DNA from 2 places in the Nostoc sp. DedQUE08 genome. Region 1 is predicted to be linked to the other one. Evidence: riboswitches for the same ligand, from Rfam matches in the RefSeq annotation. Region 1 holds a riboswitch; the other holds the start of a gene.
The links. A riboswitch is a leader RNA that binds a small molecule or an ion and turns the genes downstream of it on or off. The one in region 1 is predicted to bind cobalamin.
Positions count from the first base shown of each region.

Region 2: another riboswitch for cobalamin. It lies ahead of cobG (precorrin-3B synthase); the one in region 1 lies ahead of RMY64_RS27390 (DUF1636 family protein).

Region 1 covers NZ_JAVRCD010000051.1:42,827-59,009, reverse strand. Annotated here, with positions in the region: gene RMY64_RS27405 (inositol monophosphatase family protein) at 1-11, opposite strand, end outside; gene RMY64_RS27400 (PEP-CTERM sorting domain-containing protein) at 399-1,004, opposite strand; gene RMY64_RS27395 (cobalt-precorrin-6A reductase) at 1,094-1,831, opposite strand; gene RMY64_RS27390 (DUF1636 family protein) at 1,831-2,250, opposite strand; cobalamin riboswitch at 2,272-2,434, opposite strand; gene cobA (uroporphyrinogen-III C-methyltransferase) at 2,484-3,263, opposite strand; gene RMY64_RS27380 (sirohydrochlorin chelatase) at 3,260-4,006, opposite strand; gene RMY64_RS27375 (DUF4359 domain-containing protein) at 4,146-4,529, opposite strand; tRNA gene RMY64_RS27370 (tRNA-His) at 4,654-4,726, shown strand; gene RMY64_RS27365 (ATP-binding protein) at 5,184-9,803, shown strand; gene RMY64_RS27360 (sucrose synthase) at 10,581-13,001, shown strand; gene RMY64_RS27355 (peptidoglycan-binding domain-containing protein) at 13,087-13,641, opposite strand; gene RMY64_RS27350 (ROK family protein) at 14,597-15,313, opposite strand; gene RMY64_RS27345 (2TM domain-containing protein) at 15,829-16,183, shown strand, end outside.
Region 2 covers NZ_JAVRCD010000016.1:84,186-100,368, reverse strand. Annotated here, with positions in the region: gene RMY64_RS13460 (alpha/beta hydrolase) at 1-1, opposite strand, end outside; gene RMY64_RS13455 (bromodomain-containing protein) at 62-277, opposite strand; gene RMY64_RS13450 (pyridoxamine 5'-phosphate oxidase family protein) at 1,333-1,794, shown strand; gene RMY64_RS13445 (hypothetical protein) at 1,922-2,059, opposite strand; gene RMY64_RS13440 (ChaB family protein) at 2,116-2,319, shown strand; gene RMY64_RS13435 (HPP family protein) at 2,347-2,952, opposite strand; gene RMY64_RS13430 (DUF411 domain-containing protein) at 3,986-4,561, shown strand; gene RMY64_RS13425 (tetratricopeptide repeat protein) at 4,602-5,546, opposite strand; gene RMY64_RS13420 (hypothetical protein) at 5,788-6,180, opposite strand; gene RMY64_RS13415 (KTSC domain-containing protein) at 6,651-7,067, shown strand; gene RMY64_RS13410 (molybdenum cofactor biosynthesis protein MoaE) at 7,498-7,983, shown strand; gene RMY64_RS13405 (VOC family protein) at 8,225-8,665, opposite strand; gene RMY64_RS13400 (GNAT family acetyltransferase) at 8,769-9,182, opposite strand; gene RMY64_RS13395 (dienelactone hydrolase family protein) at 9,333-10,088, shown strand; gene RMY64_RS13390 (sulfonate ABC transporter substrate-binding protein) at 10,199-11,245, shown strand; gene ssuD (FMNH2-dependent alkanesulfonate monooxygenase) at 11,263-12,399, shown strand; gene RMY64_RS13380 (LLM class flavin-dependent oxidoreductase) at 12,589-13,956, shown strand; cobalamin riboswitch at 14,134-14,265, shown strand; gene cobG (precorrin-3B synthase) at 14,239-15,975, shown strand; gene RMY64_RS13370 (precorrin-8X methylmutase) at 16,106-16,183, shown strand, end outside.

The DNA.
Region 1 (16,183 bases):
GTTGTGGACATTGCAGCAAACTCCTTTTAGAAATAATCTATCGTCAACAGGGCGATAGAATTCTATATCTAGACAAAATTACGGTATCATTTGGATGCAATGATACCACCGTTGCTATATTACTTTAATCTGTATGTCTCCAAGAGCCTATAGAGCGATCGCAAGTTTTATTGCAAAATAAAGGGTTTAAGACCGAACGTCAACACTTAGTACAGTATTTCATTAATTCATCGCGAATTAAATTTGACCATACCTTGCATTGTTAATACATCGGCTTGTATTGTTAAGGGAACTCCAAGAAAAAATTATCCAATATTGTGGGGTGGGCATCTTGCCCGCCATCTAAACGCGTAGCAAGATCCCTGTAAAGGTACAATTTTGAATTGTTATTAATGGTTTTAGGAAACTTTTTCGAGCTTCTTCTGAGTAATTTTGGATAGATTGTGGCCTTTGAGTAATGAAGGTGCGCCAACAAGAGTACCTAGAATGAGCAGGCTAAGGATAGAAGTGGGTTCAGAAACAGTGACTATGGTTGCAGAAAAACTAATAGGTAACTCACTATCTTCTAATCCTAAATTTTCAAAACCTGGTATGAGGGGCGGCGCAGAAAATACCTCTAAATAACCTGGTGTCGGCAAAAAACTCGCGAAAAATGGACTAGAATAGTTTCCTCCAGAAGTGGAATATCCAAAACCATCACCTGTTAACTGCTGAGTATTAAGACTAATTAAATTATCAACATTAAAAGGTTCGTTTCCTGGGATTGGAGTTCCAGCGGATTGCAGACCAGTAATTGTTTCACCATTTCGCGTACCAGTAATTCCAGTAATTAAGTAAAAACCCAAATCGTTAGGGGTGTCATTAGTAGTGAAAGTACCATTCGCCTCTATGCCAGTACCAGAATAATTCCAACTCCAACTTAAAGCAGAAGCAGCTGGCATTGTCCCGAAAACTAATCCAGATGTGGTGGCGAGGGCTATGGCAGATAGAGCTAAATTTTTCATGGAAGTCGTTACTGCGATCGCGGATCTTGTAGAAGGTTCCCGTGTATTATACGGAAGGAAAGATAGTATTATCAATCTTGGCTATTTCCTTAGCAGCGATCTAATAACCACGCCAAAGCGGTATCAACATTATTAACCTGCTCCCCTGGCGGTATCGCTGGACGATTTACCATCACAACCTTTACGCCCAGTTCTCGCGCGGCAATAATCTTGGGCTTTGTGGCATCGCCACCGCTATTTTTACTGACGATGGTATCAATGTTATTTTCAATCAGAATTTGTCTTTCATTATTGAGGGTAAAAGGCCCGCGATCGCACAATACCATCCCCGACGGTACTAAAGCATCATCGGTAGGAGGGTCAATCATCCGCATCAAAAACCAAATTTTCTCCAAATGAGCAAAAGCGGCGAGTTCTTGCCTGCCAACTGTCAAAAACACTCGCTGTGACTGATTTTGCAGCGCAGTTGCTGCGGCTGCAACACTGTCAACTTCAATCCAGCGATCGCCACTTTCTTTTTCCCAAGGCGGACGGATTAACATCAAACGGGGTACTGCAACTTCCGTTGCCGCATCTGCCGCATTGAAGGAAATCTGACTAGCGAAAGGATGGGTTGCATCAATTAATAAGTCGATTTGCATGACTCGCAGATAGCTAGCTAATCCAGCCACACCCCCGAAGCCTCCAACCCGTAAATCGCCCAACGGTACTGACGGTTCGCGGGTACGGCCAGCTAGAGAGGTGATTACTTCTAACCCTTGGATAGTCGTAACTTTGGCAGCTAATTCTGCTGCATCACCCGTCCCACCCAGAATCAAAACGCGCATCATTTAGATAAAGGTGGAATCTTTGCTAAAATCCCCTTTTTCATTGCTTCTGGACGCTCTGACCAAGGCAGCAAACCATCTGCTTTAGCATAGTATTGACTAGCACATTCCAGCACCGCAGAGGCACTCCCATCAACGGCTAAATCACCAAATAAATATGTTAATTTGCCTTTGGCACTAAAGGCGACTACACAAGAACGATTACAAGCACTCATACATTCAACTTCTTGAATTGGGAATTGATCTCGTAACTCCCAATCTTGTGCCAGCTGCTGAAGTTGGTGTAGAAGTTTTTCACCACCACTTTCACCTAAGCGTTTTCCATTTTGCCAAACACTGGCACAGGTTTTGCAAACAAATAAAGTATGTTCAGCAACATCCAAGGGATTAGTTGGGGAAATATTTACAGTCGTAGTCATCTGTACCTCGCAGATATGTGAAACTAATAAATCGATTTCGGCGGGCATCCTGACTCACTCAACTTGAGATTTTCTTTAATCTCAAATTGGTTCACAGTTGCGGGACAGTGCCGGATTTGCACCGGACTTTCCCCGTTACCTCTGGTAGCTGACTCCCACCAGAACCGAATAACCTTATCGATCGTACACTAAAGTTATCGGAGAATACGAAACAATAAGCTTTGCGCCAACTATCAAACTGGACGACAACCAGATAAAATACTGTGCATATTTACTACTTGTCCAATAACTGCGATCGCAGGCGCACCAAATCCAGTTTGCTCTACCTGATTGACAATTGTTTCTAATGTTCCAATCAATTCTTCTTGTTCTGGGCGCGTACCCCAGCGCACCAAAGCAATCGGCGTTTCTAAATTCAACCCAGCCGTAATTAATTCTTCCACAATATAAGGCAGATTGTGAATTCCCATATAAATTACAATGGTTTCGGAACCGTGAGCGATCGCACTCCAATTTACTTGCGGTCTATACTTACCCGCCGCTTCATGACCAGTTACAAATGTCACCGATGAACTATATAGCCGATGCGTCAAAGGAATACCTGCATAAGCTGCTGCTGCAATTCCCGAAGTGATACCTGGCACAACTTCCGTTGATATTCCAGCTTTGACTAATTCTTCCATCTCTTCGCCACCGCGACCAAAGATAAAGGGATCGCCACCCTTGAGCCGCACTACAATTGCACTATCCTGCGCTTTATCAATCAGCAATTGAGTTGTTTCTGACTGCAACAACGAATGTCTCCCAGCACGTTTACCAGCATTAATTTGCTCGGCTTGGGGATTAATCATTGCCAAAATTGCCGGACTCACCAAGGCATCGTAGATGACTACATCTGCACATTCCAACAAACCTTTTGCCTTCAAGGTAATTAGTCCTGGATCTCCTGGCCCTGCACCGACTAAATAAACCTTTCCTAAATACTTGTTTTTTTGTGTCATTGTGCGGTTCATCTATCTATTAAATCCCAAATTAGCTCGGCTAATTCTGCACTTGCTCCCAGTGGCTCTGCCAATTGGAAATTCACCGCAGAAAATTGTAATTTTAGTTCCTCTATTGAGGTGGCGATCGCATCGGTTATTCCACCAGCGAATAAAAAGTATGGCAGAATTGCAATTTCCCGATAACCAGCATCCACCAATTCTTTCACCCGTGATTCTAAACTAGGAGGCCCAGCCCAATAAGCAGTCACGGCTGGCAAACTCGCCGCTATTGCTTCCACAGTTTTTTGCGAACCTGGGCGACGGCTACCATGAGCTAAGAGAATCCATGCTTCTGCTTTCATAGCAGCTATTTGTTTTGCCAGCAATTTCTCTAAATTAGGGTGAGAGCCTAAATATGGTTGCAATTCAATGATGATATCTTGACCAGCAGCCTGTTGGGCGAGTGCTACTTCGGCAGGAATATCTGTCATCACATGGACTCCCGGCAGTAGAAATAGCGGTACAATTTTGAGACGATTTTCATTTTGAGACAGTGGGCAATCGCCAAAAGCGCTTTTAGCAAATTGTTGAATCTGCTCGTGTAAAGGCTGAGGATTCATTTCTAAAGCAGCGATGCCAACTAAATGTTCGCTATTTACTGAGTTATGGTTTTTTGACAATTTGTGACACACCAGCCTAGCTAGTTGTTGCATAGCAATTTCTGGGCGCGGGTCGCGGCTTCCGTGAGATAGTAGTAGATAGGCAGATGACATCGGTAATTGAATTCTTAGTTACTATTTTTATTTAAGATTAAGCCGGGGATAATAAGTACTCTGGTAATTATTGAAACTATTATTAATTATTAAATAGAAGTATTCTTAACCACTTTTATATTCTCCCCTACTCCTTACGTTATTGTTCTTCGGCAGTGTAAGTATAAAATTGATCGAAAGCTCCTACCGTTTCAAATTTGTACGAAGGTATCCAAGAGTTTATTTTTAAATCTGTACGGTAAATGCTAAAAATCACGAAATCTTGCCTTTCTGTGGTCTTGGCAATAATTTTTTGGATTTGTGGGTTAGCCGAGTCAACTAACCGATCGCAATTAAAACGAATTAAATTTTCAAGAATATTCGTAGTTTTATTACATACATCGGTTTTTAAGTATTTTGTCAGCCGTTGAACTGCATATTCTTCATATTCAACTTGACTGGGATTGGTTTTCGCCATTGTCACACCCAAGGCGGCAAGTCCTACTGCTGCTCCAGTATACGCGATGATGGTCAATGGTTTCATATTTTCCAAGTAAAATTCGTTGTAATCGTCAGACTCCAGAGACTCTAAATCAACTAAGTCCGTTCCTTGAAGAAAAACTCTTGATCGCTTGCCAAATTGTTGCTATAATTCAAATTGTTGAATGGCGAGCGTAGCCAAGTGGTTAAGGCAGTGGTTTGTGGTACCACCATTCGTGGGTTCGAGTCCCATCGTTCGCCCTACATAATTTCATATTTATAGCTATACTCCTATTAAAGGTGTGTTGTATGGTGCGAACAATCATAAGCATCACTTTACCAACAATTGTCATCTCATAAGTTTATAGACTTGCAAGGATTGCAAGTCTATAATAATTCATTAGATTATCTTATTAAATAAGTTTATGTATATAAGCAAAATTACTTGCTAAATTAAAATTAGGTATGCAATGCCTTATATCCTTTTGGGCTGATGCGATCGAGGCAAGTAATATCACTTTTAATTATTTTATTCTTTTACTATATAGTGAGTGCCTCGATTTCATCGTAATTCTGCTTCTGCAAACCTCTGTCCTTTTAAACCCAAGCTCTGGACTGTTGAAGCTATAAATTTAGGCTTTGCAGCACCCTTTAATTGGACTGCTGTTTGTTTTAATAGCTTTTTAAGCCAAGAAGTTAATACCGCTCAAAAGAAGGGATGCTGAATTTTCAAACCTTGTTTGAATCAATACCAGGATTGTATATCGTCTACTCACTCGACTTAGTGATTGTCGCCGGAAGTGATGCTTACTTTCGGGCGACCAAGACCAAACGAGAAGAGGTCGTTGGTCGCCATTTATTCGAGGTTTTTCCGGATAATCCCGACGATCCAAATGCTACTGGAGTTCGGAATTTACGTGCCTCGTTAGAAAACGTACTCAAGTATCGCCAGCCTCAGACAATGGCAGTGCAGAAGTATGACATTCGCCGCCCGGAATCAGAAGGCGGTGGCTTTGAGGAGCGGTACTGGACACCAACCAACTCGCCAGTCTTTGATGAAAACGGTGAAATGACGCACATTATTCATCGAGCCGAAGATGTCACCGAATTTATGCGGGTGCAGCAACAGCGAAACGAACAGCGTCAGTTGAATAAATCACTCCAGACTCGCACCGACCAAATGGAGATGGAAATTTATACTAGAGTGCAGGAGTTACGAGAGGTCAACGAACAACTGCAAGCGGCGAATGAGGCATTGTCAGAACTCGATCGCGCCAAAACCGTTTTTTTCAGCAATATCTCCCACGAGTTTCGCACGCCTTTAACACTGATGTTGAGTCCCCTCGAAGACTTGTTACTCGACACTCAAACCCCATTAGTGCCCCAACAGCGCGATCGCCTTGAACTCGTGCAGCGAAGCGGACTCCGGTTACTGAAATTAGTCAACACGCTGCTTGATTTTTCGCGGCTGGAAGCGGGGCGAATGCAAGCATCATATCAACCAATTGACTTAGCCGCATTCACAACAGAGCTAGCTAGTATGTTTTGCTCGCTCATGAAACAGGCTGGTCTGGAGTTCGCGATCGACTGTCCGACCTTGCCAGAGGCAATCTATATCGATCGCCAAATGTGGGAGAAAATTGTATTTAATTTATTATCGAATGCCTTTAAGTTTACGTTGACGGGAACCATCACCGTTCGATTGCAGCGCGATCGCAATACTGTTAATTTAATCGTTGAAGATACTGGAAGTGGCATTCCAGAAGCTGAAATTTCGCGTCTGTTTGAACGGTTTTATCAAGTCAAAGGGTTACAGGGACGAAGTTTTGAAGGCTCTGGAATTGGCTTATCGCTCGTGCAAGAACTGGTGAAGTTGCATGGCGGTACTATCAGCGTTACCAGCATCTTAGGAGAGGGTAGCCGATTTACAGTTTCGATTCCAACTGGGTGCGCGCATTTACCACAAGAACGGTTAAATGCCCCTGAGACTGTGGCATCAAACACACTCAGCGCCACGCCATACCTTGAAGAAGCTTCGCGCTGGCTTTTGGAAGAAGCAGGGGGGCAGGGGGGCAGAGGAGATACGGAGAAAGAAGGTAGTTTTAATAGAGTGTTTTTCGCCTCTGCTCCTTTGCTCCTTTCCTCCTCTGCTTGTGCCCGTATCCTCTTAGCAGATGACAACGCCGATATGCGCGATTATATGCGGCGATTGTTGAGTCAACGGTATGAGGTTGAGGCAGTCGCTGATGGAATGGCGGCTTTGGCTGCAATCCAGGTACAGCACCCGGATTTGATTCTCAGTGATGTAATGATGCCGGGGCTGGGTGGGTATGAGTTGCTACATCAACTGCGGGCTGACCCCCAAACCAGAGAATTGCCCGTGATTTTGCTGTCAGCGCGGGCGGGTGAAGAGGCTCGTGTAGAAGGGCTGGCAGCGGGAGCCGATGATTATTTAATCAAACCGTTTTCGGCTCGCGAACTACTGGCTCGTGTTGAGTCAACTTTAAAACTGATAGATATCCGCAAACAAGCGGCTCAGACACTGCAAGCCAGCGAACAGCAGCTTAAACTTGCTCTGGAGACGAGCAAACTCGGCTCTTGGCAACTTGATATTAAGACCAATGTTCTGTCTACTTCTGACCAGTGCAAAGTCAACTATGGTCTGCCGATTAATACTGATTTCTCGCACAAAGTTCTAATGGAGCGGATTCATCCAGAAGATCGGACTTGGGTGCAGGCGGCAATTCTAGATTCGATTACCAACAGCAGCAATTATGAGGTGGAGTATCGCACTGTTTGGGATGATGGCAGCACGCACTGGGCGCTGGTTCGGGGGCATATAATTGACGACGAGGCGGGAAATCCAAAACGCATGATCGGGATTTCCATCGATATTAGCGATCGCAAACAAGCCGAAGCTGACTTACGGGAAACCCACGTGCAATTGGAGTCCGCTTTAGCAGCAGGAGCCATTTACACATGGCGGTGGAAGATTTCTGAGAATCTAGTAATCGTGAATGCAGCCTTTGCTCGCTTGTTTGGCGTTGACCCTGTGGAAGCAACAATAGGTTTGCCGATTGAACTGTTTGTCCAAGCAATGCACGAAGAAGACCGCCCACAAACGGTTGCTGCAATTAATCAGGCGATCGCAACCGGGGAAGAATATTTTAGTGAGTACCGCGTTTATACGGCAAGAGGCGAGGAGCGCTGGCTTGCCGCACGCGGTCGAGTTGAATATGCTGCTGATGGCAGACCGATTGCTTTTCCTGGAGCATTAGCAGACATCACCGAACACAAACAAGCCGAATCCGCTTTGCGCCAATCTGAGGAACGCTATCGAACTTTGTTTGAGTCCATTGACGAAGGCTTTTGTGTAATTGAAGTGCTATTTGATGCAAACAGTAAGCCCATCGATTATCGCTTTTTGGAAATAAATCCGGCGTTCGAGAAACAAACGGGACTCAAGGACGCACAAGGCAAAAGGATGCGCGAGTTAACTCCAAATCATGAAGAGCATTGGTTTGAAATTTACGGTAAAATTGTCCTAACAGGGCAACCCCATCGCTTTGAGAATCGCGCCGAAGCGCTGCACCGTTGGTTTGACGTATATGCGTTTCCCATTGGCCAGCCACAGAGCCGAAAAGTAGCGATATTGTTTAACGATATTACCGATCGCAAGCAAATTGAAGCGACTTTGAAAGCAAGCAACGAACGGCTGAAGCTGCTTTCAGAAGTTGCCAACGATCTGTTGCTCAACGAAGATCCCAAGGTATTTTTAGCCAGTTTATTTGAAAAAATTTCGACTTATTTGGGACTGGAAGTTTTCTTTAATTACTTGTTTCAAGAAGACCAGCAACGCCTTGAACTTAATACCTATGGGGGTATCTCAGAAGACATCGCTTTATCCGCTAAATTTTTGGAGTTAGGGCAGGGTGTATGTGGTTATGCGGTACAACATCGCCAGCCAGCTATCGTTGAAAATGCCCTCTCAACCACCGATCGACTTCCTATTCCAGTTCATCATTCAAGCGGCATCAGAGCTTATGCTAGTCATCCGTTAATCGTGGGCGAACGCGTCTTAGGCACTCTGGGACTGGGAACTCGTCAACGCGATCGCTTTACGCCCGACGAACTCGACCTCATGCAAACAGTAGCCAATCAACTAGCTGTTGCCTTAGAGCGATCGCGTCTAATTGCAGAGCTACAGGCACGAGCCGAAGCGTTAGATCGAAGTAATCGCATTAAAGATGAGTTCTTGGCAGTTCTTTCCCATGAACTGAGAACGCCGATGAATCCAATTCTGGGATGGTCAAAACTGTTGCAGCAAGGAAAGCTAGATGCCCAAAAAACGAATGCTGCGATCGCCACGATTGAGCGCAACGCCCAGCTTCAAGTGCAACTCATTGATGACTTGCTGGACATTTCCCGGATTTTGCGCGGCAAAATGAGCTTATCAACCTCACCCATTGACCTCAATACAGTGATTTGGGCCGCGCTGGAAACAGTTCGGTTAGCCGCTGAAGCCAAGTCAATCCAAATTCAGACTATCGTCTCGCCCGTTTTGGGCGTGGTAGTCGGGGATGCAGGGCGATTGCAACAAGTCGTGTGGAATCTGCTGTCGAATGCCGTTAAGTTTACACATAATGGGGGACAAGTCACGATTGCCCTATCTCAAGCTGAAAATCGCGCCCAAATTCAAATCACCGATACTGGAAAAGGAATTAGTGGCGACTTTTTGCCCTACGTGTTTGAGCATTTCCGGCAAGAAGATAGTGCAACCACCCGCAAATTCGGCGGACTAGGGTTGGGATTGGCGATTGTGCGCCAAATTGTGGAAATGCACGGTGGAACCGTAACAGCAGAAAGTCCAGGTGTTGGGCTAGGAGCGACATTTACGGTTAAAATTCCACTTGCACCTCAGTTAACTCAAGCACCAACCTTAGAGCGATCGCCCGTTCAGGAAGGTGATTTGAACGGCATTCAGATTTTAGTCGTCGATGATGAAACGGACTCGCGAGACTTCATCGCTTTTGTTTTAGAACAATATGGGGCGATCGTCACTGCTGTTGGATCTGGGACTGAGGCGCTGCAAGCGATCGCCCAATCCATTCCCAACATCATCATCAGTGACATTGGGATGCCAGAGATGAATGGCTATATGCTGATCCGACAAATTCGTACCCTTGGGCTTGAGCAAGGGGGACAAATTCCCGCTATTGCTTTAACAGCTTATGCCGGAGAACTCGATCGGCAGCAAGCGATCGCCGCCGGATTTCAACGTCATGTCCCCAAACCTATCGATCCAGAAACTTTGGTGGCGATCGTCGTCGAAATGTGAACTTACAGCAGAATTCAGAGTTCAGAATTCAAAATTTAAAATAGTTAAAAAATCAGAAGAACATTTGATGAATAAATATACAAATTATTCTAAATTATTCTATATTTTTTTGACAAAGAGATAATAGCGGCACAATTACTTATTCTCAAAATTAGCACAATATCGCCAATACTCAAGTTGCAGAATAAATTATTTATATGCACTATAAAAATGAATATTAGCACTCTGAAATAATTAAAAAATATTGATTTAAAAGTCTTATAGAGCTTGATAAGTAGGTCGGCGTAAATAATTATCGTTGGGATAAAGCAGAGGGCAGGGAGCAAGGAGCAAGAAGAAAAAGGGTTTGAGCCTTATTTATTTTTCTTCACACAGTTTGGTTTTATTGTGCCAACTTACTTAGTTAAATCTTTTCCTTCTAGATGTGCTGATAATCAAAATATACGCAAATAAATGATATAGTAAAGATTACATTAAGCAATTGAGGGTGCGATAATTTGTGCCCCAAATATTATTATGCAGTTATTTAGTAACCTCTATCAAAAGAAATAAAAATTGTATTCCTTTAGTGAGATCCAAAAATACTGAGTCATAGATACTTTAGGTAAAGAAGAACACGCTTTAAGTGTCTGCTAAAAAGTTGATACTTGTATGTACACAGGTAAATATAATTTATCTGTGTTGTTTCGTGTTTATATATGTCTAACAAAAGGTGGAGGCTTATTTGTCTTGCCTAGAAAGTTAACAATGCAAACATCGTCATTTAGTGGAGTTGCTATGTCTGAATTGCTTCAAGCAGTCTTAGATAGTGAAGAAAGAAGTGATTTACGTTCTTTTCTTAGTGAATTACGCCAAAAAGAAAAGAAGTACTTACTACGGAACGACATACTGAATGTATATAGTGAGTATTGCTCCAAGTCTCAGAAACCTGAGACTTTTTACACTTCTTCTGAGTTGGGAAAACTCATTTACTATACTCAGGAAATAATTCAAGAGGACTCAAACTTCTGTTTCATCATCCGTTCTAAGATTGCCAGCCAAGAAGTTTACTGGCTGACATCAGACTTAAGCATTCAGCCGATGACGGTGCAGGATTTGTTGGATCTGCGCGATCGCTTGGTAAACAAATATCATCCCAACGAAGGCGACCTGCTAGAATTGGACTTCGGCCCGTTTTATGACTACACCCCAATCATCCGCGACCCCAAAAATATTGGTAAAGGAGTACAATTTCTCAACCGCTATCTATCCAGCAAAATATTTCAAGATTCCAAACAATTGCTCGACAGCTTATTGAATTTCTTGCGCCTGCACCACTACAACGGTGTGCAACTGCTACTCAACGATCGCATTCAATCACAGCAGCAACTTTCCGAGCAAGTTAAGAAAGCGATCGGCTTTGTTAATAATCGCCCCGATGATGAACCCTACGAACAATTCCGGTTTCAATTGCAGTCAATGGGTTTTGAGCCGGGTTGGGGTAACACCGCAGCGCGAGTGCGGGAAACTTTAAATATTCTCGATGAATTGATTGATTCTGCCGATCCTCAGACTTTAGAAGCATTCATTTCTCGTGTCCCGATGATTTTTAGGATCGTCTTGGTGTCAGCTCACGGTTGGTTTGGGCAAGAGGGAGTGTTGGGGCGTCCCGATACTGGCGGTCAGGTAGTTTACGTTCTTGACCAGGCAAAAAGCCTAGAGAAGCAGTTACAAGAAGATGTCCTGCTTGCGGGTTTAGAGAAATTGAATGTCGAGCCAAAGGTAATTATTCTCACCCGCTTGATTCCCAATAGTGATGGCACCCTTTGTAATCAACGGCTAGAAAAAGTTCACGGTAGCGAAAATGCCTGGATTTTGCGAGTGCCTTTACGGGAATTTAATCCTAACATGACTCAAAACTGGATTTCCCGGTTTGAGTTTTGGCCTTATCTAGAAACTTTCGCCATTGATTCCGAAAGAGAACTACGGGCAGAATTTCACGGCACACCTGACTTAATAGTTGGAAACTATACTGATGGGAATTTAGTAGCATTCTTGCTGGCGCGACGGCTGAAAGTTACTCAATGCAATGTTGCCCATGCTTTAGAAAAATCTAAATACTTGTTCAGTAACCTCTACTGGCAAGAATTAGAGGATAAATATCACTTTTCATTGCAATTCACAGCTGATTTGATTGCCATGAATGCTGCCAATTTTGTGATTAGCAGCACCTACCAAGAAATTGTCGGAACACCGGATAGTGTGGGACAGTACGAGTCATATAAATGCTTCACCATGCCGGAGTTGTATCATGTTACCAATGGCATTGAATTATTTAGCCCCAAATTTAATGTTGTACCGCCGGGAGTAAATGAAAATAATTACTTCCCTTACACGCGGATTAAAGACCGAGTAGAGAGCGATCGCCAACGCCTTGCAGAAATGCTTTTTACTCTGGAAGATCCCACGCAAATCTTTGGCAAACTCGACGATCCTAACAAGCGCCCTCTCTTCTCAATGGCGCGTCTTGACCACATCAAAAACCTCACAGGTTTAGCTGAATGTTATGGTCAAAGTAAAGAATTACAAGAGCATTGCAACTTAATTTTAGTCGCGGGTAAGTTACGCGTCGAAGAATCAGATGATAACGAAGAACGCAGCGAAATTATCAAACTTTACCAAATAATTGACCAGTACAATCTCCACGGGAAAATTCGTTGGTTGGGTGTGCGCCTCTCTAAAACTGATTCTGGTGAAATTTATCGAGTCATTGCCGATCGTCAGGGGATTTTTGTCCAATCAGCTTTATTTGAAGCTTTTGGTTTAACAATTTTAGAGGCGATGGTTTCAGGATTGCCAACTCTTGCCACACAGTTTGGCGGGCCACTGGAGATTATTCAAGATAAGGTGAATGGCTTTTTGATTAACCCAACGAATTTAGAAGAGACAGCCAGCAAAATTGTGGACTTCATCACTAAATGCGAACAAAATCCTAACTATTGGAGTGAAATTTCTCAGCGAGGAATTGACCGAGTTTACAGCACCTATACTTGGAAAATTCACACTAGCAAGCTGTTATCATTAGCACGGATTTATGGCTTCTGGAACTTTACCTCTATGGAAAATCGGGAAGATTTGTTGCGTTATCTTGAGGCTTTGTTCTATTTAATTTACAAGCCAAGAGCGCAACAGCTATTAGAACAGCATCAGTACCGATAATAAGTGAGGAGTGAAGAGTGAAGAGTGAGTAATTATGAAAATCTAAAATTCTCCTAACTCCTAACTCCTAACTCCTAACTTTTAACTAAATTGTCAACGCACTCCAAGTTCGTTGGCCAACTACTCCATCCACACCTAAATTTTGCTGGTTTTGAAAGGCTTTGACAGCAGTCTCTGTTAGTGCGCCAAAAATCCCATCTACTCTCACAGCATAACCGTTAGACACTAATAACTGTTGTAAGGCTCTGACAGCAATACCAGAACTACCGAAATAAAGAGTCGGTAGAGGCTGGCTACTAAACTTCTGAAACCGTCTTGTAGCCTTTGTACGGACTTTACCTCCAGACTGAAAAGACTTCTTAGGCTTACCTAAATTAGAAGAAATTAGTCCCAGATTCTTTTTGCTAATTTTCTGAAGTATGTGTTCTTTTTCTAGTTTTAGCGCTGAGAGAGAAGCCTGGGAAATCTCATCTGTCTGCATAAATTCAGGTGGCGTAACTTTAGCAGCTATCTCTAACTGACTCTGTTTTGACTGGTTTACATCATTTTCCATCTGAAATAATTGCTGCTGTGGCAAATTGATCCCAGATGCTTGTCTTATTGTTAACACGCCCGTCATCATCAGGCCAATTTCATTCATTTTAGTTTATTTTACTTCAACCAATATTTCTTTTAACCAACATTTGCTGTCCAGGATAGTACATACTGACCAAATAAAAAGTCATGTACTAATTTTTCCAGGTAATATTTTCATGTTCATATTTGCTCACCCCCGATCCCATTTAATCAGATTAATATCATTAATCAAGCCATCAAGTTATCAGACATACTATCTAAATCAATGGTTTAGACAATAACATACTAAGTAAGTCGCTGTGAATATTTATCATCAGGTTCAGACAGGAGGCAGGTGGTCACTGAGCGTAGTCGAAGTGAGGCAGAAGGCAGAAGGAAAGAGGGTTTTAGTCCACTTTACTTTTATTAACATAGTTTGATTTTTCCCGCCTGTTCTACTTATACGATCGCCAGGGAATCGCATCAAACAAATTTATCTAGTTATATTTAGCTCATGCTTGATATGCTGATGTTACTTTTATCATGTTTATACTGCCAGTAAAAATACTACTTAATTCATTGAGGCAGTTTTTTAACTATTGATTAAAAGCTCTTAATTTCAAATACTTTTTATCAATCACAATTTCTGTAAATACGGTTTACTTAAGGATTATTGGTCTTTGAAGACGCGATTTATCGCGTCTCTATAATAAGGGTTTTGTTGCTCATTCTGAACTGTATTGCAACTTATGTCGCTCCTTCAAGCTATTCTCGAAAAGCTCACACTTTCACCTCAAAAGAATGAAACCGCACAACCTTGTTGCACGGTATGGAATTGGAGTTAAAGTTTAGATACTACATGAACAAATTACACAGAGGCACTGAACATAATGTTTGTGCAATTCTCTTTTCTAATCTGTGTTAATTTTTATATCATTTTGAAACTTTGAGAAAGAATGCACCTTAATCAAAAAGTGTGTAGGTGTAGGTAGCCCTTAGATATCGCTTAGTACTCTAAGTTGTGGATATTGAAAAACTTTTTACCTTTTATCATCTCGCCACAAAGCAATACCGCCTAATAAACCAGTGATATTGGGGATGAGTTTGACATTTAACGGCAGCTGTAAATTCACTCTCACCGCTTCACCACCGCCAATGTAAAGGTAGTCATAATTAAACAGATGTTGCAAGGATGCGATCGCTTTTTCTAAACGCCTATTCCATCTTTTCTCACCAATTTTTTCTAACTCTGCACGCCCCAACTGTTGCTCAAAAGTCTCTCCTTTGCGAAACGGATGATGCCCCATTTCCATATTTGGTACCAGCTTACCATCTACAAATAAAGCCGAACCAAACCCCGTACCCAGAGTAATCACCAATTCGACACCTTTACCAGCGATCGCACCAAATCCCTGCATGTCTGCATCATTAATCACCCGTACAGGCTTGTTTAAGTGTTTTAATAATGCTTTTTCCAAATCAAATCCGATCCAATCTGGATGTAAATTTACCGCTGTTTCCGTGACTCCACAGCGCACCACACCAGGAAAACCGACCGAAACACGATGAAATTCACCTTGAGCGGCGGCTAAAACTACAATTGCATTAATTACAACCTCCGGTGTCGCAGGTTGCGGTGTATCTAAACGCGCTCTTTCTGTTACAGGATGCCCCGTAATATCCAAAACCATAGCCTTAACACCACTACCGCCAATATCAACCGATAGGGTACGAATCGATCCATTTTCTTCAACCATTGAGTTACATCCTTGTTAATGCTTGTTATTTCGTTATTAATTATGCTCTGCTGCATTTGATAATATCTTGGATGTTTGGAGAGTCTCTATATTGGTGGAGAGAAGGCAGATGCAGTAAATTTTTCCCCCCTGCCCCCTGCCCCTCTGCCTCTTTACCCTATGCCCGAATGGCACGCTTGTTAAGCACAAACCCCTGATATAACCGGATGAGAGGGTGTGGGGGGTAGGGTGTAGGGTGTAGGGAATCAAGAAAATGTTGAACTCCTTGACGCAACTAAAGGTTAATTGTCTTAAACACTACACCCAACACCCTACCCCCAACACCCTGCCAAACACGAGGTTTCACGTTTTCTTAGTGACATTTACCCTATGCCCAAAGTTAAAAATCCCATACATTCAATGCCGGACAGCATCTAGATTTGTTAATCTAAGAATAATGGAAATAGTACTAGCGTAGCTGCTTAAAATCTATCGGGCAGCAAATTTCTATTAAAAGTAATATAAGAGAAAAAATTATGACGGCGTTTGAACCTCAAAGCATCCGCTCGTATAGCCAAGAAGATGTCCAACAAATTCTGCACTTAGCGATCGCTCGTCAAGCAGATGATAAAGACACAGAATTTTCTTATGAGCATATATTAGAAATTGCTGCTGAGTTAGAAATTTCACCTGAGTCTTTAAAATTAGCAGAGCGCGATTGGGTATTACAACAGGGCCAAGTTCAACAACGAAAAGCTTTTGACGCTTACCGCATCAGAAGATTTCAGAAGCGTTTAAGCAAATATGCAATTTCCAATGGTTTTTTTATACTGCTTGATTTAATTACTGGTGGCGGAATTTCTTGGTCGCTGTACATTTTACTATTCTGCG
Region 2 (16,183 bases), on a different contig from region 1:
TTTTGTTAAACTTGATAATGGTTTGGAGCAGACATAAGCAAAAAATGCCTATGTCTTAAGATTAAACTTTGTCATTAGGCAAAGCTGTATGAGGTAGTATTGATTGATCTTCGTCTAAAGTTGGTGCAGGTACGCCCAAATGCTTCCTTGCAGTTTCTTCAGCAAGCTTTCGGTCTTGTTCGTTCTCGAACTGGCTCTCATCTAACAAATGAGGATTTTTTGCTGCTTCGTCTCGGCTTGGCCGATAACCATTTTTCCACCTGTACTTCCAGTCCATAATTTAAAAGGCAAATATACTGCAATTTTATTTCCTAGTTGTTTATAGTAGACGCTCAATAGAAAGTGATACTCCTACTATGGGTTGAAGAGGCTCATTCAGAAGGTATAAATTTAACCTACTAGAGTAAGAATACTTGTCTGCGTAAATTTTAATACTTTAATAAGTAAATAACAAGTCATCAGTAGCGATCGCAAATGTAATAATAACGATTGTCACGAGATGCGATCGCTATTGCTGTGTCATCCGATCAAATTTTACAGTTGCAGAATATCTAAGCGTCGGTGTACTCTTCTCTATGGGACGCGAAGGGCGAACCGGAAACAAGCTATGTACAGCCGTGATTTTTAATCTTTAAGTATATTTACTGGTTGCTTTATCAAAAAGCCTAATTGCTTTCTCAAAATACTAAAATACTTTCTCAAAATACTGAAATGCTTTCTCAAAAGGCTTAAATGCTTTCTCAAAACACTTGAATGCTTTCTCGTTTCGGTATTTTCAGCAAGCAAAAAGCTTAAATGCTTTCTCAAAAGGCTTAAATGCTTTCTCATTTTGGTATTTTCCGCAAGCAAAAGGCTTAAATGCTTTCTCAAACACCAGTTTAGTTACTCATTTCAGTGTTTTCCACAAGCCAAAGGCCATTTGACTTTTTCAAACGGATCTATGCCTTGTTTCCTATTCCTTACCCATGCAAGTAAATTCTCCGAATCAAACCGGATTCCTATATGTCTGCTAATTTATGACTCGATCGCCTAAAGTTACAGAGGCACTTTGAATTTAGTGCAAAATTTATCAAATTTATGTCTAAAGAAATAAGTACAAAACTAACCTGACTATACCTAAAAATTGTCTATGCATAGAATAGTCACTCTCAACAAATATCTCTATAGATATAACTAAAAAAGCTACTTTTATTATAATTACACCTTTAGGCTCACGTAATTTAAACTAAAAAGGTTAATACTAAAAAATAACATTATCAAAATTAAATCTGGTTGCAATTAAAAATTGCAGCCTAGACAACTAATAGATAAATAAAGAAAAAAGTACAAACAATGGCAACTTCTACTGACCGCAAGCAACAGATTCAAAAACTGCGTGAACTCATCAAAGATATTGATTATGGTATGTTTACTACAGTCGATGATGATGGCAGCTTGCATAGTTACCCCATGTCAAAGAGTGGTGAGATTAACTCTGATAGCATACTCTGGTTCTTTACTTATTCTGATTCCCATAAGGTGACTGAAATTGAACACCACGAGCAAGTCAATATTAGTTTCTCTTCACCCGAACAGCAGCGATACGTTTCGATCTCAGGTACAGCACAACTTGTAAAAGAGCGCAACAAAATGCGAGAGCTATGGAAGCCGGAACTTCAAACCTGGTTTCCTAAAGGACTAGACGAACCTGGTATTGCTTTGCTGAAGGTAAATATTAACCAGGTTAATTATTGGGATAGTGTATCGAGTTTCAAGCCCCAAACAATTAGTTTTTTGACAACATCACGTCTTTAATTAATAATTCGTAATTCGTAATTCGTAGTTAAGAATTCAATGACGAATTATTTAAGACTTGTAATTATTGGACGAAATTGTGGCAATTGTTGGGGGTATTGAGTGACTGAAAGCACTGCCTAAAAATTCAGCGATCGCCTGCCTGCGGCTGGCTTTTAACTAATGCAAGCAGTGTGCGTGCGATCGCTGTCACCAATATGCTGCTGATGAAGGTTTTAAACTCTTCAAAACTTCTAAAGTTTGATACTAATGAAGGCAGAAACAAACATGGTTTTCCACCCTAAAGCAAAGGACAACTATGAGACTGGGGAAATAAAATTTATGCCTTACAAACAAATTACAGACTTACCAAATGCAGTCAAAGAAAACTTACCCAAACACGCCCAAGAAATTTTCCGGGCTACATTTAACAGCGCTCAAGAACAATATGGTGGAGAAGAACGTGCCTTTCGAGTCGCTTGGAGTGCGGTAAAACGCGATTACGAAAAAGGCGATGATGGGCATTGGCACAAAAAACCAGAATAGAATTCAATACGGTTCGATAAGGTTTTCTTACAGCCAGTGCTTGGGATAAGTCCTCTCTTGTGCCAGATTATTAAAAACCACAGCACAAAGCACCAAAATAATAGAACCTTGTAAAGCAGGTGTTAATAGAAATTGCCAAGGAGCTTTTGTCATCATCACAACTAAGGCAACTGCTCCTGAAGGTGGGTGTAGAGTTCCAGTCAGCTGCATCATCCCAATGGCAGTAGCAACAGCCATTCCCATTGTCCAAGGTGATGAACCGAAAAGATGTAAAATAATTAGGCTGACTAAGGCAGCTACGAGATTACCACCAATCACATTACGGGGTTGAGCCAAAGGACTGTCTGGTACGCCAAATATCAATACACTGGTAGCACCAAACGGAGCCATAAGCAGAGGAGAATGTGTTTTCGCAGACAGGTAAGCCGTTGCTGCGATTGCTAAGAAACTACCAAGCCAACTCCAAAAAATATGTTTGTGATGAGGTTTATCTATAGGACAGGTTAGAGGACATGACCGCCAGGTTCCACTTATCTTAAACCAGTAATTATTCAATTTCAAGTGAAGATTTTTGTAATTAAATAATCTTAAATAAGCATAATTAGTTCGCTTTTTTGGGAAATTTTCTTTCATAAACTCCACAATAATAAATAAGCATCAACTTAGAAAATATCAGTGGTGAAATTATACTGTAGCTAGTTATCAATACCGAAATAAACAAACACATCTATCTCAAGTTTGTTAGCAAAAATAGTATCTTCAATCGGTTTATACATTAAAGATAACAATGCACACAGTAGTACTTTCCAGATTGTAAATAAGGCATCGACTAGATTATCTATTCAAGACATTAAGAGCAACATTTACATAGACCTATTAACGCTAAATTAACAAGTCCAATAGAATATTGCTTAATGTCATGATTTTATAACATTCTACCATTAAAGGATCTTGGAAATTTTTTAATAAAGCGTATATTACGTAGAAAAAAAACTATTCCACCTATAATAATTACTTATGATTTGCCTGAATTTGTTCCATCTAAACCTCCAAGGTACTCCAATTGGCGGTGATAGGGGATAGGAGGGCTGCCAATCGTGAGGTTCAATGCCCCCGATTGGCAGATCCCGCTAAGAGTGCTTGCAATTAGCGGTGAGAGTTGTCACATTAAAGAAGATATTGTTACTAACTTCAAGGTGCTAGCAGATTTGCTAATAATAGTTTTAGAGCTAATTATTTAACGTGAGTTCGACAAGCCCTTTTTTGACCTCTCCCCCAACCCCTACGGTGTACACACAACTCAAATTACCCCCCTTAATCCCCCCTTCTAAAGGGGGGAAACCGGAAATTTTGTTCCCTCCCCAATACATACGGGGAGGGTTAGGGTGGGGTAAAACCGAGATTTATCAACTACTTGAGACTTGTGTATACATCGTAGCCCTGTGGGAGAGGGAGGTTGTCCGGGAGAGATTCATCGAACTCACGTTTATTTAAAAGGTTGATTGCAGTCTTTGCTCAAACCAGTCCCTCAGATGTAATAACAACTCGCCTGACGTTAGATGCAATACGGTTCGGTTAAAGGGGAAAGGGTAAAGGGGAAAGGGGAATAAAAAACCGTTTAAACGCAGAGTGTTTTGGAAGCAATGTTGTATTTAGGAAGTATCAGATGTCACACAAACAATTGATTTATTGCTGGCAAAAATGGTTACTTCCCATCTTGATGCCTGCCATTGTGCAAATAGTGGTTCTAACATTAGGGGTGTTGAGCATTTTGGGAAGCACTGCTCCGATGAGTTATGCTCAAGCTGTTTTTAGCAGTAGTCACATCCAGGAGCAACAGACACCATCAAAATCAACGGTGCTAAATGCTACTGTATATCGCAGTCCCGATTGTAACTGTTGTGGCGGGTGGATTGAACACTTAAAGACACAGGGTTTTAAAATCACAGATTTTTCTACGCCTGACATCGAAACAGTCAAACAAAAGTACAACGTGCCGGATAACTTGTCATCTTGCCACACGGCAATTGTTAATGGATATGTTATTGAAGGACACGTCCCAGCAGACGACATCAAACGTCTGCTTCAAGAAAAGCCAAATGTTATTGGTTTATCTGTTCCGCAAATGCCTGTAGGCACTCCTGGGATGGAAATGGGGAATCGAAAAGACCCGTTTTCTGTGCTTTCTTTCGATCGCAATAACTCAGTTGCAGTATTCAATAAGTATCCTGGTGAGTCCTGAGTGAATAAAAAGGGTCTTTTAACTCGGAACTCAGCACTCTTTATTTAGAACCAGTTTTGATCGACTGCGACAAATGATTTAACCATCTCCTCAACCAGAAAGTAGATGGTGCGCTTGCAACATTTTGAGAAAGAAACTCAATGGCATGGTTACAATCTTGCAGGCTGGCATCAAGTCCCATTGCGCGATAAATTTCACGAGCATTACAAAAGGCATCCATCGCTTCTGATTCTCGATTGATTTTTTCTAACACCAAACCCAAATTAAACCAGGCATTTGCTTCTTCATTTGGGTCATTAAGATCGCTTCCGATCTTTAATGAATGCTGATAAAACTCCAACGCCCTTTGGTACTTTCCTAAAGCCTTATAAGCACTGCCCAATCCACTCAAAGCCATGCCTTCAGCATTGCGATCGCTGATGAATTTCGCCAGCCCTAACCATTGTTGGTAAAATTCAATTGCTAGTTGGTAAGATCCCAACGATTCATAAATGTTGCCCAAACTTCCCAGGCAAATACATTCCCCAGTCCAATCGCCTATTTTCTTGGTTATACTCAACCATTGTTGGTAAAAATCTATCGCTTGCTCGTACTTACCCAGGTATTCATAAGTATTACCCAAGCTTCCCAAGCAAATGCCTTCCCCAGTGCGATCGCCTATTTTCCTGGTAATACTCAACCACTGGTGATAAAATTCAATCGCTCGCTGATATTTGCCCAGTGATTGGTAAGCGTTACCCAACCCAGATAAAGATTTGGCTTCTTCTAAGCGATCGCCTATTTCTTTAGCTATATCTAACCACTGTTGATAAAACTCAATTGCTAGGTGGTACTCGCCTAGCGACTGGTAAGCATTGCCCAAACTTGCTAAAGAAATGACTTCCCGATTGCGATCGCCTGTTTGTCTGGCTTTTTCTAAGCACCGCTCTTCATACTCAATGGACTCAATATTATTTAGTCCCCCGGATCTTATTACTTCTGTCATTCTCTATAGAAATTTTTGATCGATAAGCTGTCGATTATACAATTTTCTGTGGCTTTAGCACAGGATAAGTGCAACTTATGTCAAAATTGAGAAATTATTTTTCAATATCAAGCTTTCTTATATACTTTTCATACACAGCGATCGCTATGTATAAAAGGCTTTTATTTATCCTTAGTAACAAGCATACAAATATACCATACTGAAAAACTTAGCTTTCTCAAAAGATATAATAAAAACCAAATTAATCAGCAGCAGCATAATCTGGCAATACGTTGAGTTCTAAATTAACAGCACTTAAATAATTTTGATCGTTTAAAACTTGTGATGGTAATTTATTTGCATTCACAGCAGCTTTAACCAAATCTTTCGCAAGAATATTTCTATTCAAAGTTTTAAGTACTAGCGCTTCTCCGCTAGGAATCCCGTGTTGTTGCAGACCTCCTTGATAAGCAAAATTAACTAGATTCAAAGGCTGGAGGTAATTAGCAGAAGTCGAGTTCGTGGATAAATTATTAGAGTTAACAGCTATTGTTTCACTGTTGTTAGTAGTAGCTGTTTGAGCGCCAGCAATTCCAGGTACAAGAGTAAGAGAAGCAAAAATCAGTGCAGAATTTATTAAGGTAGCAAGTTTCATAAGTTATATTTAGGTAAAATGCGATCGGTGTTTCTTAGTAATAGAGTCCTCTTTATTATTAATCTCAACTTCCTTCAGTCAGGTCATCTGATCGGTTGATATATGACTCACCCAAAAGGGTGAGCTAATTGGGTGATACAAACAGCAATAGAGACTCAACTGAGTCTAGACACAACAAGGATGGTTGAAATTTTCAAGTACTTAACTGAGGCGAGTTGAACATTTATGCAATTTTTTAGGTGACTCAAATACGCTCATTCACCTAAGCCTAATCACAAGTATTTCCTCAAATGTCAGAGAAAAACACTGTGTGCTGCTTTGTTAAAGCGTCTCTACATACCTAAAATTCTCTCCTAGAAGGAAAAACTTGACACTTAAATAATTTTTTAGTATAAATGTACTATAAAAGCGCTTGATATTGCATAAAACTTTACCACTCCCGACTACGCCAATAGGAGAGTAGAAAATAAATGAAGCTATCTAAGGTAGACTTGAGCAGTTTAGTAGCGATCGCTCATTCTGATGGATATTTGCAGTTGTTGCTCGACCGAGGCAACGAACTAGAGTTTTTGGAAATTCCGGCACCGATACAAGCTTACGAAGGATTGCAAGAACTCAATGAGGTTATAGCTGAAACTACTGCACTACCCTTTGAAGAAGAACCAATTGCTATGTTACCAGTTAGCTCATCAATGGCGGCGGCTGTAGGCTACGATCCTGACGAACAGATTTTGCAAGTTGAGTTTCAAAGTGGAGCGGTTTATCAGTACTTAGGCGTAGATGAGGATACTTGGGAAGATTTACATTCCTCGGACTCAATTGGCAGCTTTTTCAATCAAGAGATTAAAGGTAGATATGATTGCGATCGTCTAGATTGTGCAGATTAATGATTAATAACTGCATGTAGGGTTTTTAATAATTCTTGCGTTGTATAAGAAACTTCTTGGCATAAGTCGGGAAAAGGGGAAGGTGGGGTTCCCTCTGGGGATAAGGGGCGTAGGGTGGTTTCATACAAACAGAGAAAAACTAAAACTGGGTTTCAAAGCCTCTCCCCCACGGGGGGAGAGGAATGGAAGTGAGGGAAAAAGCCTGGACACAAAACGAGAAATCAAGACTTATGTATTTTTCTTTTTTCGTATGAAACCACCTTGCCCTCTGGGGATAAGGGGCGGGGGAAAGGGACTGATGTTTTTTATCCCTTACCATGAGTCCCTTTAACCTTTACCCAATCTCCACCTAACAATTTTGGGTTGGCAGACCACTAGTAATGCTTTCTTCAGAGACAATAGAAAAAACCCATATAATATCAACGCAGTTATGACAACTACACTTACCTCTGCTGTTAAACCAAGAGCCGAAGATAGTTTTGCCATTACCTTTGCACCATTATCTCTGGAAGAAATCTATGCCAAATCCGACGATCCAGCCAATGGTGCTGTGGTTGTGATGAGTGGTATGGTTCGCAATCAAACCGATGGTAAACCTGTGATTGCTCTAGAGTATCAAGCTTATGAACCGATGGCGTTGCGGATATTTTATCAAATTGCTACTGATATTCGCTTATCTATGTCTGATGTGAATCGAGTCGCGATTTATCATCGTGTTGGACGTTTGCAAGTTGGGGAAATCAGCGTTTTAGTAGCTGTGGGTTCTCCTCATCGGAGTGAGGCGTTTGAAGCTTGCCAATATGCTATTGATACGCTCAAACACAATGCCCCTATATGGAAGAAAGAACATTGGCAAGATGGTTCTAGCACCTGGGTAAGTATTGGTGCGTGTGAAACATCAGGAGAAAATTGTTGATTTGACTCCTGATTCAGAAATCAGAATGGGCTACGCCCCGCTGCGCTAACAGGAGTCAGATTGACAAAATCTTGACAAGCATAGGTAAAATGCTATCCTCTTTTTCCAAATGTATTGAACTCATCGACACCACTCGCCAGAAACTTGAAAAGCGTCATAACTTCTCTACGAGACGCTGCGCGAACGTTGAATGGTGTCGATTGTTTTCACAGTAAGGGTTTCTAGCTAGAAAATCGATTGCTTATTGAGAATTACTTACTGGTTGTTGAAAATTTGAAAAGTGGTGTCGATTTTGTTGCTGTGCAAAAGTACTCTTAACAAACTCTGCAATCTCTATACGATTCCCACCGGGATCTCGGAGAAAAAACCGCACGCATCCTGGAAGTGGTCGTTGATCGGGAATAATTTCTATTCCATGCTCTTTTAGGTGTTCTTCAAAGGCGTTCAAGTTATCGACTTGGAAACAAAAATGCCGTCTAGATGCTTGGTTATTGGCGTTTTTCTCACTACTTACGTGCAGTTCAATGTCTCCCAACTTGTACCACGCTCCTGAATCATTTTTCATGACATCAGGTCTGACAATTTCAGTCAGTCCCAAAACTTTGCTGTAGAAAGATAGCATTGCTTCCTCCACTTCAAGAGGATAGGTTACTTGAATATGATGAACTGCATTAAGCTTCATAAATTTTTCTCCTAATTTGGGTTAAAGTTGGTAGCGCTACAATCACCTTTTGCTGTAATACTGGCGTATTTTTAAAGTTTTTTTGTTCAAACTCACCAAACATCTATATAACAAGCTTTCCCATACTGATGCGTTCTTCAATGAGATAGCCAAGTTTTCTATAAAACTCAACTACTTCTGCGTTGGAGACACGAACTTGGAGATTGATTTTGAGGCATCCCATCGCTATCAATACTCTCTCTGCGTGCTGCACTAGCTTGCTACCAATACCCTGTCGTTGATACTGAGGACTGACCGCAACTGTGTATAGCCAACCGCGATGCCCGTCATATCCTGCCATGATAGTCCCTACAATCACAGAGTTAATCTCAGTAACGAAAAACAACTCAGGTTGTACAGCAAGCTTCTGACTGATTACCAATTTTGGGCTGCTGTGCGACGGATTATTAGGAAACACCTCATGCCACAAAGCACTGACTAATTCAGCATCAGATTCTTGGTATGGTCTTATATTCATCTACATCTCTAAATCAAAGCACTTGCCTTTGCACATTCTTTGTGAAATACTACTCTTAAACTACGATAAATCGATATATTTTAAGTAGTATTATACAAAAATTACCATAAAACATCGCGTCCTGAAAGCAATTACAGGCTAATCCCTAAGATGACAAACACAGAAATTCGCACTGCTCAAGTTAAAGTCCCTAACGGAGATTTGCAAATTGATGCTTACTTAGCTGAACCAGCACAAAAGGGAACCTTCCCAGCCGTTATTGTGATTCAGGAAATTTTTGGGGTTAATATTCACATTCGGGAAGTTGCTGAGAAATTTGCCAAAGAGGGGTATGTGGCGATCGCACCGACTTTATTTCAACGCACCGCTCCCGGTTTTGAGGGTGGATATACTCCTGAAGATGTCCAGCAAGGAAGAGGATATAAGGAGAAGACAACAGCAGAGGAAATATTGAGTGATATTAAGGCTGCGATCGCTTACTTAAGAACTCTACCAAATGTACAAGGAGATGCGATCGGCTCTATTGGTTTCTGTTTTGGTGGTCACGTCGTTTATCTAGCTGCCACCTTACCAGATATTAAAGTTACAGCTTCCTTCTATGGTGGCGGTATTCCCAACTCAACTCCCGGCGGTGGAGAACCAACCATCACCCGCACTCCAGAGATTAAAGGCCCCATTTACGCCTTCTTTGGTCTTGACGATCAGGGAATTCCCTTAGAACATACAGAACAGATTGAGGCTGAATTGAAGAAAAATCAGATTACTCATGCTATCTTCCGTTATCCCGGTGCAGGGCATGGCTTCTTTTGCAATCATCGGGCCAGCTACAATGCCGAAGCTGCTGCTGATGCTTGGAAAAATGTTCAAGAACTATTCCAAAAGAACCTTCAGCTTCAAAAAGTCTAAATTTTTAGGTTAGGAGCAATACAACACTAGAGGCGCACATCTGTGTGCCTCTACAACTGAACATAGGCAAAATAAGTCAAAAGCAAATTAAAAAACAAAGTATCACGTCCATGATTTCCGCCTTCAAACAACCACAAGTTAAGATTTTCCAAGGTTTTTCACTATTCCTTTTACCTGGATTATTAGCAATCTCAACAACCTTAATCAGTTGCTCAGTCCAAACCCCAAATTCAGCAAATCAAACCATTGGCTTGAAAACCAAAGTTGTCCGAATGGGGTATCAAAGTTTTGGGGATATTTTCAGACTTAAAGGATTGATCGAGAAACGTCTCAAGCCTTTAGGTATTTCCGTGGAATGGGCGCAATTTGCCGCCGGGCCACAACTGATGGAAGCGATGAATGTGGGCAGGGTTGATATTGGCTCTGTAGGCGAGACTCCCCCGATATTTGCCCAAGCGGCTGGCACATCTTTAGTTTATATTGCTAGTAATAAACCCAGTACCGGGAAAGGAAGCGGAATTATCGTTCAAAAGAATTCACCGATTCGGACTTTAGCCGATCTCAAAGGTAAAAAAGTAGTTTTTCAAAAGGGTTCTGCTTCCCATTACTTATTAATAAAAGCTTTGGAAGAGGCTGGTTTAAAATATACTGATATTCAAGCTCTTAGCCTCCCTCCTTCAGAAGCCCGTGATGCTTTTATTCAAGGAAAAATTGATGCCTGGGTAACTTGGGACCCTTATTTAGCCGTGGCCCAAAAAAAGGCCAATGCTCGTGTTTTGAGAGATGCTAGTGGCATTTCTACTCAGGGCGGATATTACATGGCAGCGCGAAAATTTGCCACAGAAAACCCGAAATTAGTGCGATTAGTTCTTGAGGAGATAGATAACACAGGTCAATGGGCTGAAAAAAACCGAGCAGAAGTTGTAAAACTGACTATTCCTCACCTCAAAATTGATGAAGATATTTTAACAACAATGGTTGGAAGGCGAACTTACGGTATAAGACCAATTACGCCTGAAATTATGGACAAACAACAGAAGATTGCAGATTTGTTTGCCAAAGAAAAAGTGATACCTAAGCCAATTAATATTAAAGAAGCGATGCTGACTAGCGAACAATATGCAGCCATCACACCGGAAACCATTAGTCAGAAATAGCGCCAGGAGATAAGAAAATGGAAGTTTTTTGGTATTTGCCGACCCAGGGAGACGAGCGTTATTTAGGTACTACAATCGGCAGGCGACCAGCCACTTATCCCTATATGCAGCAAATCGCCCAAGCTGTTGATAAATTGGGCTATGGCGGGATGTTGATTGGTACCGGACAAAAACAAGATACTTGGATTGTAGCTACTTCATTAATTTCAGTTACAGAACGCTTGCGGTTTCTTGTAGCCTTTCGCCCGGCAATTATGTCGCCTTCTTTGGCGGTTAGAATGGCTGCGACTTTTGACCAGATTTCTAATGGTCGAATTATTCTGAATGTTGTCACTGGTGGCGACACCAAAGAACTTGCAAAAGATGGGATTTTCTTAGATCATGACCAGCGTTATGAACTTACAGATGAGTTTTTGACAATTTGGCGATCGCTCATGCAAGGTGAAGAAGTAACCTATAGTGGTCGCCATTTGCAAGTTCAAGGGGCAAAACTCCAATTTCCTCCCGTACAAAAGCCTTATCCCACCTTATATTTTGGCGGTTCTTCAGATGCGGCGCTCCAAGTTGCAGCAAAACATATTGATGTGTATTTAACTTGGGGTGAACCACCAGATCGAGTTGCCGAAAAGATTACAAAAGTACGGCGATTAGCAGCAGAACAAGGTAGAACAGTCCGCTTTGGGATTCGGATGCACGTCATAGTCAGGGAAACTACGCAAAAAGCTTGGGATGCGGCTAATGAACTGATTCAGTATGTCGATGATGAAACCATAGCAGCCGCACATCAGCGGTTTGCTGAGTCGGAATCAGAAGGACAACGCCGCATGGCCCAACTGCATAAAGGTAATCGCCAAAACCTAGAAATTAGCCCCAACTTATGGGCAGGTGTTGGCTTAGTACGTGGCGGCGCTGGGACTGCCTTAGTTGGAGATCCAGACACAGTTGCAGCACGAATGCTGGAATATGCCGATTTAGGAATTGATACCTTTGTTTTCTCAGGTTATCCCCATCTCGAAGAAGCTTATCGAGTTGCAGAATTATTATTTCCCAGGTTGCCATTACAAACTCCAGCGATCGCATTACCGCAGCAGGTTGCAAGTACATTCAGTGAATTTGTTACCAAAACAGATTTACTCAAACCCCAGCCAGTGTAAGCAATTCAAAATCCAAAAACTAACGTGATTTAACTCATAACACCCTAGTACAACATTGCATAAATTCGGCAAAACTCTGCGTTCCTCTGCGCTACGCCAGTTGCTACAACGCGGGGAACCCGCGCAACGCACTGGCTTAACTTTGCGTGCCTCTGCATTTAAAAACACAACGATTTTACAAAAAAAAGCATGAGTACGAAAAAACCTCAACTTAGATTAGGTGCATTCTTGCCCAGCACTGGTCATCACGTAGCGTCATGGCGACACCCCGAAGCCCAAGCTAATGCTGGTTTGAACTTTCAGCATTATAAAAAGCTGGCACAGACGGCAGAACGCGGCAAATTTGACATGATCTTCTTTGCAGATGGTGTGGCTGTGCGCGACCGCAATCAAAGCGCCGACCTTTTGAGCCGGAATGGTAAACTCGTCCACTTTGAACCTCTTACCCTGTTGTCGGCTTTGTCTGTGGTCACGGAAAACATCGGTTTGACGGCCACAGTATCAACCACCTACAACGAGCCTTATCATCTCGCCCGCAAATTTGCATCATTAGATTATCTTAGCGGTGGCCGTGCCGGTTGGAATCTCGTAACTTCTGCTACCGAAGCTGAAGCGTTGAATTTCAATCGGGAAAAGCACATGGAGCATACCCTACGTTATCAACGTGCCAAAGAGTTTGTGGATGTAGTCACGAAACTCTGGGATAGTTGGGAGGACGACGCCTTCTTACATGATAAGGAATCGGGTATTTACTTCGATCCAAATAAACTGCACGTTCCCAACCACAAAGGCGAGCATTTTTCAGTACGCGGCCCGCTGAATGTGGCGCGTCCCATCCAAGGTTATCCGGTGATCATTCAAGCTGGGTCTTCCGAGGATGGTAAGGATCTGGCTGCACAAACGGCGGAGGTAATTTTTACTGCCCAGCAGACCTTGGCAGAAGCTCAGGCATTCTATACAGATGTGAAAGGGAGACTGGCTCAATACGGGCGCTCACCTGACCATCTTAAGATTATGCCAGGTGTATTCCCAGTTATCGGCAAAACCGAGCAAGAAGCTAAAGACAGATTCGATCAGATTCAGGAGTTGATCGATCCGGTAGTCGGCTTAAATTTGCTTGGCTCAATGATCGGTGGATTTGACCTATCCGGCTATCCATTGGACGGGCCGTTGCCGGAGCTACCAGAGACTAACGGGGGTAAAAGCCGTCAGCAACTTCTGATTGACCTAGCTAACAGAGAGAATTTAACGATTCGACAGCTGTATTTGTCGATAGCTGGAGCGCGTGGGCATCGTCAGATTTTAGGCACACCAGAACAAATTGCCGATCAGCTAGAAGATTGGTTTGTCAATGGTGGGGCAGATGGCTTTAATATTATGCCGCCCTGGTTGCCGGGAGGATTGGATGAGTTTGTAGACTTGGTAATTCCTGAATTGCAACGTCGCGGTCTGTTCCGTACAGAGTATGAAGCAGGAACCCTGCGCGAAAATCTTGGTTTACCTCGTCCGGTAAATCAGTTTAGCAAAGTTGCTACTCGTGAAGCGGCGATCGCCTAACTTTTTCTAAAGCAAGTTTTGCAGCAAAAAGGCTCAAGCATTCCTGCCTGAGCCATAACTAAATTCAATTTATAGATTAGCTTCAAGAACTATATCTTTCGATCGGTAGTGGATCAGCTCAGTTAAAATTTATCACCATAGTAATGTAAGATAATTATCTGGATGATGTCTGGTTGATATCTATAACCTCAACAAAGTCTAAATTACTAAAGCTGAGAGTTGGGAAACTCCGGTGAAATTCCGGGACTGTGCCGCAGCTGTGATGGGATGACCCAAGTCAGAATGCCAACTCTCAGGATGTCCTCAAGACACACTCACCGTCTACTCCCTGCGTTGCACGGGGAAGGAGTTCTAAGTTTGGTTTCTAGATTTGCCACTTGTCCTGGCTTGTTTTATGCTACTCCTGCCGCAGATGGTATATTATCTCGCGTTAGAATACCAGGTGGAATTATTAGTAGTCAGCAGTGCCGTGCGATCGCAGATATAGCAGAACAGCACGGTGGCGGCTATCTAGATGTGACTAATCGAGCTAACCTACAAGTTCGTGAAATCCGCACCGGGATAAATGCTGAGGTTCTGAAATATCTACAAAATATGGGATTGGGTTCTGACAATACTGTTGTAGACCAAATCCGCAATATTATGACCAGTCCAACTGCTGGTATCGATCCCCAAGAATTAATCGACACTCGCCCTTTTGTCCAAGGTTGGGATGATTATATTGCTGCACATCCGGCGCTTTCGGGACTGTCGGCCAAATTTAGCGTTTGCTTTGATGGTGGTGGGATAATTCAAGTGTGCGATCGCTTGAATGATATCGCCTTTGCAGCTGTCTTACTTAACGATCAGGTTTATTTTCGTCTCTATCTCAGTGTTGGCGAGAACGGTCAACCCCCCAGCGATACGGGAATTTTGTTATCACCAGAAGACTGTTTGCCCGTCTTAGCAGCTTTAGCGGATGTCTATCTAGCTTATAGTCATCCTACGAGTAAGCGGCGGCTACGTTTGAGAGAGTTATTGAATACTTTGGGTTGTGAAAATTATCTCCAAGAAGTTGAGCAGCGTTTACCTTTTTCTTTTTTGTACAGTGAAATAAGAAAAGACCTACTCTCCGAGCAAGGCAAGCTACGGTGTACACACAAGTCTGAAACAGTTCACTCATCAGAGTTTAAGCGTAAGTTTTACCCCTCCCTAACCCTCCCCTTTCCAAGGGGAGGGAACTGTATTTCTAGTTTCCCCCCTTTCCAAGGGGGGATTAAGGGGGGTAATTCGATGTGTGTGTACACTGTAGAGGAAGGCAAAGGGGAAAAATATCAGCATATTGGCATCCATCCCCAACGTCAGCAAGGCTTATTTTACATTGGTGTTGTCTTGCCCCTTGGCCGATTGGAAAGTAGACAGATACGCGGTTTAGCAGATTTAGCAGCAAAATACGGTAGTGGAACTCTCAGGCTAACCCCTTGGCAAAATTTGCTCCTGACAGATATTCCTCAACGATGGGTTGCTGATGTCCAAAGTGAAATTGCTTTATTAGGATTAGATTGCTCTGCAACCAATATCAAGGGCGGATTAGTTGCCTGTTCAGGAAAAAAAGGTTGCGCCGCTTCTGCCACTGACACTAAAAGTCATGCGTTGGCATTGGCAGAGTATCTTAAAACTCGCGTTACTCTCGATTACCCAGTTAATATCCACTTTACTGGCTGCGAAAAATCTTGTGCCCAGCATAGCAAAAGTGATATTACTCTCCTTGGCGTCAGCATTGAGGCTGAAAATAGAACTGTGGAAGGTTATCACGTTTATGTTGGTGACAGCAATCAGAAATTCGGACGCGAACTATATCAATATGTAAATTTTGCTGAATTACCTACATTAATAGAGCGGATGCTATATGTATATAAAATTCAACGCTTAAATTCTGATAAGTCCTTTGGAGAATTTGCTAATCGATATCCAATAGCACAATTACAGCAGTTATTTAATAAATATTTAGAAAATGGAACCACAGATAAATACAGATGATTGATTCCTCCCTTTCTCTGACTCTGTGTTCTTTGCGGTTAATTAAATTAGGTATTCTTCTATTAAAAAAGAAGTATCTATACTAACTAACAAATCAATCCAAAATTTAAAATCTAAAATCCCAAATTGAATGCCCGACTATATCCGAGATGCCAACGAAATTTACCGTAATTCCTTCGCAATCATTCGGTCAGAAGCGAACCTAGAT